2 regions of the Paenibacillus sp. FSL R7-0313 genome follow, and region 1 is predicted to be linked to the other one. Evidence: a T-box and tRNA genes for the amino acid it is inferred to sense, from the RefSeq annotation. Region 1 holds a T-box; the other holds one or more tRNA genes.
What was found. The T-box of region 1 lies ahead of ileS (isoleucine--tRNA ligase). A T-box ahead of a tRNA ligase gene usually reads a tRNA of that ligase, here a tRNA-Ile.

Region 1 (4,216 bases):
GACCATTCCGTCGATTTATCCCCCCTTTGTTCGGTGTGCTGGATATTTCCCCGATTGTGGCGCTGATCGTTCTGCAACTCGCGCTTAATGGGCTGATCTCCATACTTCGATATTTTGTATATTAGGGTAGGGTGACATAGATGAGCGGTGAAATTTACGAACATTTTAGCCATGATGAGCGGGATTTCGTAGATAAAGCTTCGGATTGGGTTGAGCGGGCAGGTAAGTATCATGACATGAAGCTAACTGACTTCCTTGATCCAAGACAGGTTTTTATATTACAGACTCTTGCCAATCGCCGTAACGACGTTCAGATTCGTCTGGATGGTGGTTACGAGGCTGCTGAACGCAAGCGTGCGCTGGTTGCACCTGATTACATGTATCTGGATGATGAGGATATGGGGATGCAGGTGCTCAGTATCACGTCTGATGATCAGAAAATCTCGGAGCTGGAGCATGGGGACTATATGGGTTCCCTGCTCGGGCTTGGGATGAAACGTGGAAAGATCGGGGATATCCAAGTGCTGGAGGACGGTTGCCATACAGTGGTGGCGGCGGAAACCGGCGCTTTTTTATCGCTTCAACTGAATCAGGTGCATCGGTTACATGTGTTCACAGAGTTACTTCCTTTGGATCAGATGCGATGGTCAGAGAGTAAACTGGAGACGATGGACATTACGGTTGCTTCGCTTCGTTTGGATGGAATCTGCGCAGATGTGTATCGGCTTAGTCGCAGTAAAGTGCTGGTGCCGATCAAAGCTGGTCGTTGCCGTGTGAACTGGAAAGTTGAGGAAGATCCCTCCAAATCGCTAAAAGCGGGTGATGTCGTATCCATTCAGGGATTTGGCCGTTTCAAGGTTATGGAACAGGATGGGATGACCAAAAAAGGGCGTTGCCGAGTGAAAATCGGCAAATTTGCCTGAGTCTGTTGCAGGAAAATCCGCTTTCTTGTCGAAATGTTTATCATAAAGGTGTAGAAAATACGCGGTGTATCCGATATACATTAAGTCAAAGCTTTATATGAACGTTGGAGGATGTAATTCTGATCCTGCATTCCGTATACGTTGCCAAGGTTAGGCATCAACGATACGGCCCCTTGGGTGGTACCCATATGCTGCAACCTTCTCTGAACGGGAAGGAACTTTAACAGGAGGTGGACAGCATGCCATTAACGCCGCTGGACATACACAACAAGGAATTTTCCCGACGTTTGCGCGGGTATGACGAGGATGAAGTCAATGAATTCCTGGATCAAGTCATCAAAGATTACGAAGGCGTCATTCGCGAGAACAAAGAGCTGAGCAATCAGTTGCTGTCCGTTCAGGAAAAGCTGGATCATTTTGCCACGATTGAAGAGACGCTTAGCAAAACGATCATCATTGCGCAGGAAGCTGCTGATGATGTGAAGAACAATGCGAAGAAAGAAGCGCAGTTGATCGTGAAGGAAGCAGAGAAAAATGCAGACCGGATCGTGAACGAATCGCTGGGCAAATCACGTAAAATTGCTTTGGAAGTGGAAGAACTGAAAAAGCAGGCATCGATTTATCGTGCCCGTTTCCGCACGCTTGTTGAAGCGCAGCTTGAACTGTTGACTCAGGATGGTTGGGAAGTGCTGGAGAGCCGGGAGCAGGAAGTGCGTGACCGTGAGCGGGAGATGAAAGAAATTTATTAGTCTGTCGCCTGGTTGACTTTTGTCTGCAAAGAGGCTATAACTATATTCATAATGAATAGTGATTCCATGACGGGTTCAGTACGTTATGATCTCATCCCTCAGAGAGTTGGTGGTTGGTGCAAACCAATGGATGAGTTATAGCCGAATATCTCCCCGGAGAAGTGACGCTGAAGCGGTGATCTTGATTGCCGTGTGTAAGCTGAACCGTAAGCCGTACGTTATAACGGCACCCTGCGGTAGTATAGCGGGGCATAAGCGCTGTTGATGACAGAGCATACCCAGGCTTGCCTGGATGTGGTTTGTGATGAACAGAATTAGGGTGGTAACGCGAGTATAGCCTCGTCCCTTTCCAGGGACGGGGCTTTTTTGTGTCCAAAAAAGGCGAACGTGCATGAGGCCCGAAGGGACCTCAGGGAGAGAGCCACCCGCCGGGAAAGCGAAGCACCCGGCAATCAGGGTTTGCAAAGGCGAACGTGCATGAGGCCCGAAGGGACCTCAAGGAGAGAGCCGCCCGCCGGGGGAGCGAAGCACCCGGCAACACCCGCCTCGCGGTAAGGCCATGCGGCGTTCACGCAGGGAACAGCCGCAAAATGGCCGCCACTACGCACATCCACCCCTCGCCCATAAGCGCAACCGATCCCCCACCGACAACCCATCCCGGGTGTCCAGAGGGCGGAGCGCCTATGGGGTCCCCCTTGGCAAGGGGGATTTAGGGGGATTGAAACGCTTTTTGTGGACGGTCCACAATCCAACCAAAGAAAGGGAAGATAATCATCATGCAACGAGTTGACGTCAAAGAGAAGGCACGTGCCAGAGAATTACGCGTGTTAGATAAATGGAAAACCGAGAATACATTCAAAAGATCCATTGAAAATCGTGAGGGCAAGCCTAACTTCGTATTTTATGAAGGGCCGCCTACAGCAAACGGTAAACCACATATCGGTCACGTACTGGGACGTGTAATCAAGGATTTCGTTGGACGGTATAACACAATGAAGGGTTACCGTGTCGTTCGTAAAGCGGGCTGGGATACACACGGTCTGCCTGTAGAACTGGGTGTACAGAAGAAGCTCGGCATCTCCCACAAGTGGGAAATCGAAGATTACGGCGTGGAGAAATTCATTAACGAATGTAAAGCGAGCGTATTCGAGTACGAGCAACAATGGCGTGACCTGACGGAAGGCATCGGATATTGGACGGATATGGATAACCCATATATCACCCTTGATAACAACTACATCGAGAGCGTATGGAATATCCTGGCGACGATCCACGAGAAAGGACTGCTGTATCGTGGTCACCGTGTGAGCCCGTATTGTCCGTCTTGTCAGACAACACTGAGTTCCCATGAAGTTGCACAAGGGTACAAAGACGTCAAAGATCTGAGTGCTACAGCGAAATTCAAACTGAATGACAGCGGAGAATTTGTACTGGCTTGGACGACAACACCTTGGACACTGCCTTCACACGTTGCACTTGCCGTGAATCCGGATATGGACTACTCCCGTGTTCGTCAAGGTGATGAAGTGTACATCATGGCAACCAATCTGGTTGAAAAAGTGATGAAAGATGCCAAGGGTGAGTATGAGATCATCGGTGCACTGAAAGGTGCCGATCTGGTTGGCAAAACGTATGATCCTCCGTTCAACTACGTACAGGCTGAGAAAGCCAACATCATTCTGGGTGCAAGCTTTGTAACGGATGCAAGTGGTACGGGTATCGTACACATGGCTCCTGCCCATGGTGAAGATGACTACCGGGTATGCCGTGAGAATGGGATCAGCTTTGTGAACATGGTGGACTTGGAAGGTAAATTTGTCGCTGAGGTTACTGACTTTGCCGGACGTTTCGTGAAGGATTGTGATATTGATATCGTAAGATATCTGTCTGAGCATGGACGTTTGTTCAGCAAAGAAAAATATGAGCACAGCTACCCATTCTGCTGGCGTTGTGATACACCGCTTCTGTACTATGCAATGGATAGCTGGTTTATCCAAACAACAGCCATCAAGGACCAATTGATTGCCAACAACAGTGAAGTGGATTGGTACCCCGGTCACGTTCGTGAAGGTCGCTTCGGGAAATTCCTTGAGGATCTGGTGGATTGGAATATCAGCCGTGATCGTTATTGGGGAACTCCGCTGAACATCTGGGTGTGCGAGGAGACTGGCGAACAATTTGCTCCACACAGTATTGCAGAATTGCGTGCCCGTGCGGTAGGTGATGTGCCTGAGAATCTTGAATTGCATAAACCATATGTGGATGACGTTAAAGTCATGAGCTCTTGTGGCAAATATGAAATGAAACGTACACCGGAAGTGATCGATGTCTGGTTCGACAGCGGCTCCATGCCGTTTGCCCAGCAGCACTATCCATTTGAAAATAAAGAAGTATTCGAACAGCAGTATCCTGCTGATATGATCTGTGAGGGGATTGACCAGACACGTGGCTGGTTCTACAGCTTACTTGCGGTTTCTACCCTTTTGACAGGCAAAGCGCCTTACAAAGCAGTTATGGCTACAGGACACGTTCTTGATGAGAACG
Region 2 (4,216 bases), 1.3 Mb from region 1:
TATAGTTACGGCCGCCGTTTACTGGGGCTTCGGTTCACAGCTTCGGGATTACTCCCTAACCACTCCCCTTAACCTTCCAGCACCGGGCAGGCGTCAGCCCGTATACTTCGCCTTACGGCTTCGCACAGACCTGTGTTTTTGCTAAACAGTCGCTTGGGCCTTTTCACTGCGGCCCCCTCGTGCTATTCACACTACCGGGGCACCCCTTCTCCCGAAGTTACGGGGTCATTTTGCCGAGTTCCTTAACGAGAGTTCTTCCGCGCGCCTTAGAATACTCTTCTCGCCTACCTGTGTCGGTTTGCGGTACGGGCACCATCACCTGGCTAGAGGCTTTTCTTGGCAGTGTGAGATCATGACCTTCGCTACTACAATTTTCGCTCCCCATCACAGCTCAGCCTTACAATGTGCGGATTTGCCTACACATCAGCCTCACTGCTTAGACGGACATCCATCAGTCCGCGTCACTACCCTACTGCGTCCCCCCATTGCTCATAACGGCTTACGGTGGTACAGGAATTTCGACCTGTTGTCCTTCGACTACGCCTTTCGGCCTCGCCTTAGGTCCCGACTTACCCTGAGCGGACGAGCCTTCCTCAGGAACCCTTAGGCTTTCGGCGGATCAGATTCTCACTGATCTTTTCGTTACTCATACCGGCATTCTCACTTGTATAATGTCCAGCGCTCCTTACGGTACACCTTCAACCCTTATACAACGCTCCCCTACCCCTGATGCAAAGCATCAAGCCATAGCTTCGGTGGTGTGTTTAGCCCCGTTACATTTTCGGCGCAGAGTCACTCGACCAGTGAGCTATTACGCACTCTTTCAATGGTGGCTGCTTCTAAGCCAACATCCTGGTTGTCTGTGCAACTCCACATCCTTTCCCACTTAACACACACTTGGGGACCTTAGCTGATGGTCTGGGCTGTTTCCCTTTTGACAATGGATCTTAGCACTCACTGTCTGACTCCCGGAAGTAAGTCTATGGCATTCGGAGTTTGACTGAGCTTGGTAACCCTTGCGGGCCCCGCACCCAATCAGTGCTCTACCTCCACGACTCTGTTTTCCGAGGCTAGCCCTAAAGCTATTTCGGGGAGAACCAGCTATCTCCGAGTTCGATTGGAATTTCTCCGCTACCCCCACCTCATCCCCGCATTTTTCAACATGCGTGGGTTCGGGCCTCCAGTGCGTGTTACCGCACCTTCACCCTGGACAGGGGTAGATCACCCGGTTTCGGGTCTACGTCCACGTACTCAGTCGCCCTATTCAGACTCGCTTTCGCTGCGGCTCCGGCTCTTCACCTTAACCTTGCACGGGAACGTAACTCGCCGGTTCATTCTACAAAAGGCACGCCATCACCCCTAAAACGGGCTCTGACTTTTTGTAAGCACACGGTTTCAGGTTCTATTTCACTCCCCTTCCGGGGTGCTTTTCACCTTTCCCTCACGGTACTGCTTCACTATCGGTCGCTAGGAAGTATTTAGCCTTGGCAGATGGTCCTGCCGGATTCATACGGGGTTTCACGTGCCCCGCACTACTCGGGATCCGTCTCGGAGGGAACAGACTTTCAACTACAGGGCTTTTACCTTCTTTGGCGGGCCTTTCCAGACCTCTTCGCTTAACCGGTTCCTTTGTAACTCCATGTGAGACGTCCCACAACCCCAAAGAGCAAGCTCTCTGGTTTGGGCTTCTCCGCGTTCGCTCGCCGCTACTGACGGAATCACTATTGTTTTCTCTTCCTCAGGGTACTTAGATGTTTCAGTTCCCCTGGTATGCCTCACACTAACCTATGTATTCAGTTAGGTGTAACTGGAAATTACCCCAGCTGGGTTTCCCCATTCGGACACCCCCGGATCAAAGCTTGCTTACAGCTCCCCGAGGCAGTTTCGTTGTTCGCCACGTCCTTCATCGGCTCCTAGCGCCTAGGCATCCTCCGTGTGCTCTTAGTAGCTTAACCATTTTGTTCCGGTTTCGGTCGCTCGCTTCCCTTGGTTTGGACTGCGTCCAAATCCAAAAGTCACTCTCACCCGATACCATCACAAAAGCAATTTGACTACCGTTTTTATTGAAACTTGTTTAACACAAGTTCAGCTAAAAAGGAATGTTCTAATTCGCGTTTGTTTCGTTTCGATATCTAGTTTTCAAAGAACAAACTTGTAAATCATTTTTGGTGGAGCCAAGCGGGATCGAACCGCTGACCTCCTGCTTGCAAGGCAGGCGCTCTCCCAGCTGAGCTATGGCCCCATATAAAGTTTAAAGGTATAGATGGTGGGCCCTGGTGGACTCGAACCACCGGCCTCACCCTTATCAGAGGTGCGCTCTAACCAACTGAGCTAAGGGCCCACATTACATATACTATTTGAACCCAAAATGGGTTACGCTTGGCGGCGTTCTACTCTCCCAGGACCCTGCGGTCCAAGTACCATTGACGCTGAAGGGCTTAACGGTCGTGTTCGGGATGGGAACGTGTGGAACCCCTTCGCTATCGCCACCAAACGTTTGAGAGTTTGAGCTCTCAAAACTGAGCAACGAGTGAGTTGCTTGTGCTCTTCATTTCATCCACACCGAAGTGACGGACCGAAATGAATCGCTGTTGCAGGTTCTGAGAACCTGCATATTTGAATGTTTCCGTTGCAGGAAACGATTCTCCATAGAAAGGAGGTGATCCAGCCGCACCTTCCGATACGGCTACCTTGTTACGACTTCACCCCAATCATCTATCCCACCTTCGGCGGCTGGCTCCTTGCGGTTACCCCACCGACTTCGGGTGTTATAAACTCTCGTGGTGTGACGGGCGGTGTGTACAAGACCCGGGAACGTATTCACCGCGGCATGCTGATCCGCGATTACTAGCAATTCCGACTTCATGCAGGCGAGTTGCAGCCTGCAATCCGAACTGAGACCGGCTTTGTTGGGATTGGCTCCATCTCGCGATTTCGCAGCCCGTTGTACCGGCCATTGTAGTACGTGTGTAGCCCAGGTCATAAGGGGCATGATGATTTGACGTCATCCCCACCTTCCTCCGGTTTGTCACCGGCAGTCTATCTAGAGTGCCCATCCGAAATGCTGGCAACTAAATATAAGGGTTGCGCTCGTTGCGGGACTTAACCCAACATCTCACGACACGAGCTGACGACAACCATGCACCACCTGTCTTGAATGTTCCGAAGAAAAGGTACATCTCTGCACCGGTCATTCAGATGTCAAGACCTGGTAAGGTTCTTCGCGTTGCTTCGAATTAAACCACATACTCCACTGCTTGTGCGGGTCCCCGTCAATTCCTTTGAGTTTCAGTCTTGCGACCGTACTCCCCAGGCGGAGTGCTTAATGTGTTAACTTCGGCACCAAGGGTATCGAAACCCCTAACACCTAGCACTCATCGTTTACGGCGTGGACTACCAGGGTATCTAATCCTGTTTGCTCCCCACGCTTTCGCGCCTCAGCGTCAGTTACAGCCCAGAGAGTCGCCTTCGCCACTGGTGTTCCTCCACATATCTACGCATTTCACCGCTACACGTGGAATTCCACTCTCCTCTTCTGCACTCAAGTCACCCAGTTTCCAGTGCGATCCGGGGTTGAGCCCCGGGATTAAACACCAGACTTAAATGACCGCCTGCGCGCGCTTTACGCCCAATAATTCCGGACAACGCTTGCCCCCTACGTATTACCGCGGCTGCTGGCACGTAGTTAGCCGGGGCTTTCTTCTCAGGTACCGTCACCTTGAGAGCAGTTACTCTCCCAAGCGTTCTTCCCTGGCAACAGAGCTTTACGATCCGAAAACCTTCATCACTCACGCGGCATTGCTCCGTCAGGCTTTCGCCCATTGCGGAAGATTCCCTACTGCTGCCTCCCGTAGGAGTCTGGGCCGTGTCTCAGTCCCAGTGTGGCCGATCACCCTCTCAGGTCGGCTACGCATCGTCGCCTTGGTGAGCCGTTACCCCACCAACTAGCTAATGCGCCGCAGGCCCATCCCCAAGTGACAGATTGCTCCGTCTTTCCAGTTTCCTTCAGGCGAAGAAAACAATTATTCGGTATTAGCTACCGTTTCCGGTAGTTGTCCCAAACTTGAGGGCAGGTTGCCTACGTGTTACTCACCCGTCCGCCGCTAACCATCAGAGAAGCAAGCTTCTCTTCAAGTCCGCTCGACTTGCATGTATTAGGCATGCCGCCAGCGTTCGTCCTGAGCCAGGATCAAACTCTCCAATAAAGTATTGAAAA

Region 2: it has a tRNA-Ile gene. The T-box ahead of ileS (isoleucine--tRNA ligase) is inferred to sense a tRNA for this amino acid. The anticodon was not compared.

What each region holds. Positions count from the first base shown of each region.
Region 1 is NZ_CP150219.1:3,365,990-3,370,205, forward strand. It holds gene NSQ38_RS14720 (YggT family protein) at 1-125, shown strand, start outside; gene NSQ38_RS14725 (YlmH/Sll1252 family protein) at 141-923, shown strand; gene NSQ38_RS14730 (DivIVA domain-containing protein) at 1,163-1,672, shown strand; T-box leader at 1,730-2,022, shown strand; gene ileS (isoleucine--tRNA ligase) at 2,449-4,216, shown strand, end outside.
Region 2 is NZ_CP150219.1:2,073,259-2,077,474, reverse strand. It holds rRNA gene NSQ38_RS09100 (23S ribosomal RNA) at 1-1,955, opposite strand, end outside; tRNA gene NSQ38_RS09095 (tRNA-Ala) at 2,167-2,242, opposite strand; tRNA gene NSQ38_RS09090 (tRNA-Ile) at 2,265-2,341, opposite strand; rRNA gene rrf (5S ribosomal RNA) at 2,378-2,494, opposite strand; rRNA gene NSQ38_RS09080 (16S ribosomal RNA) at 2,653-4,205, opposite strand.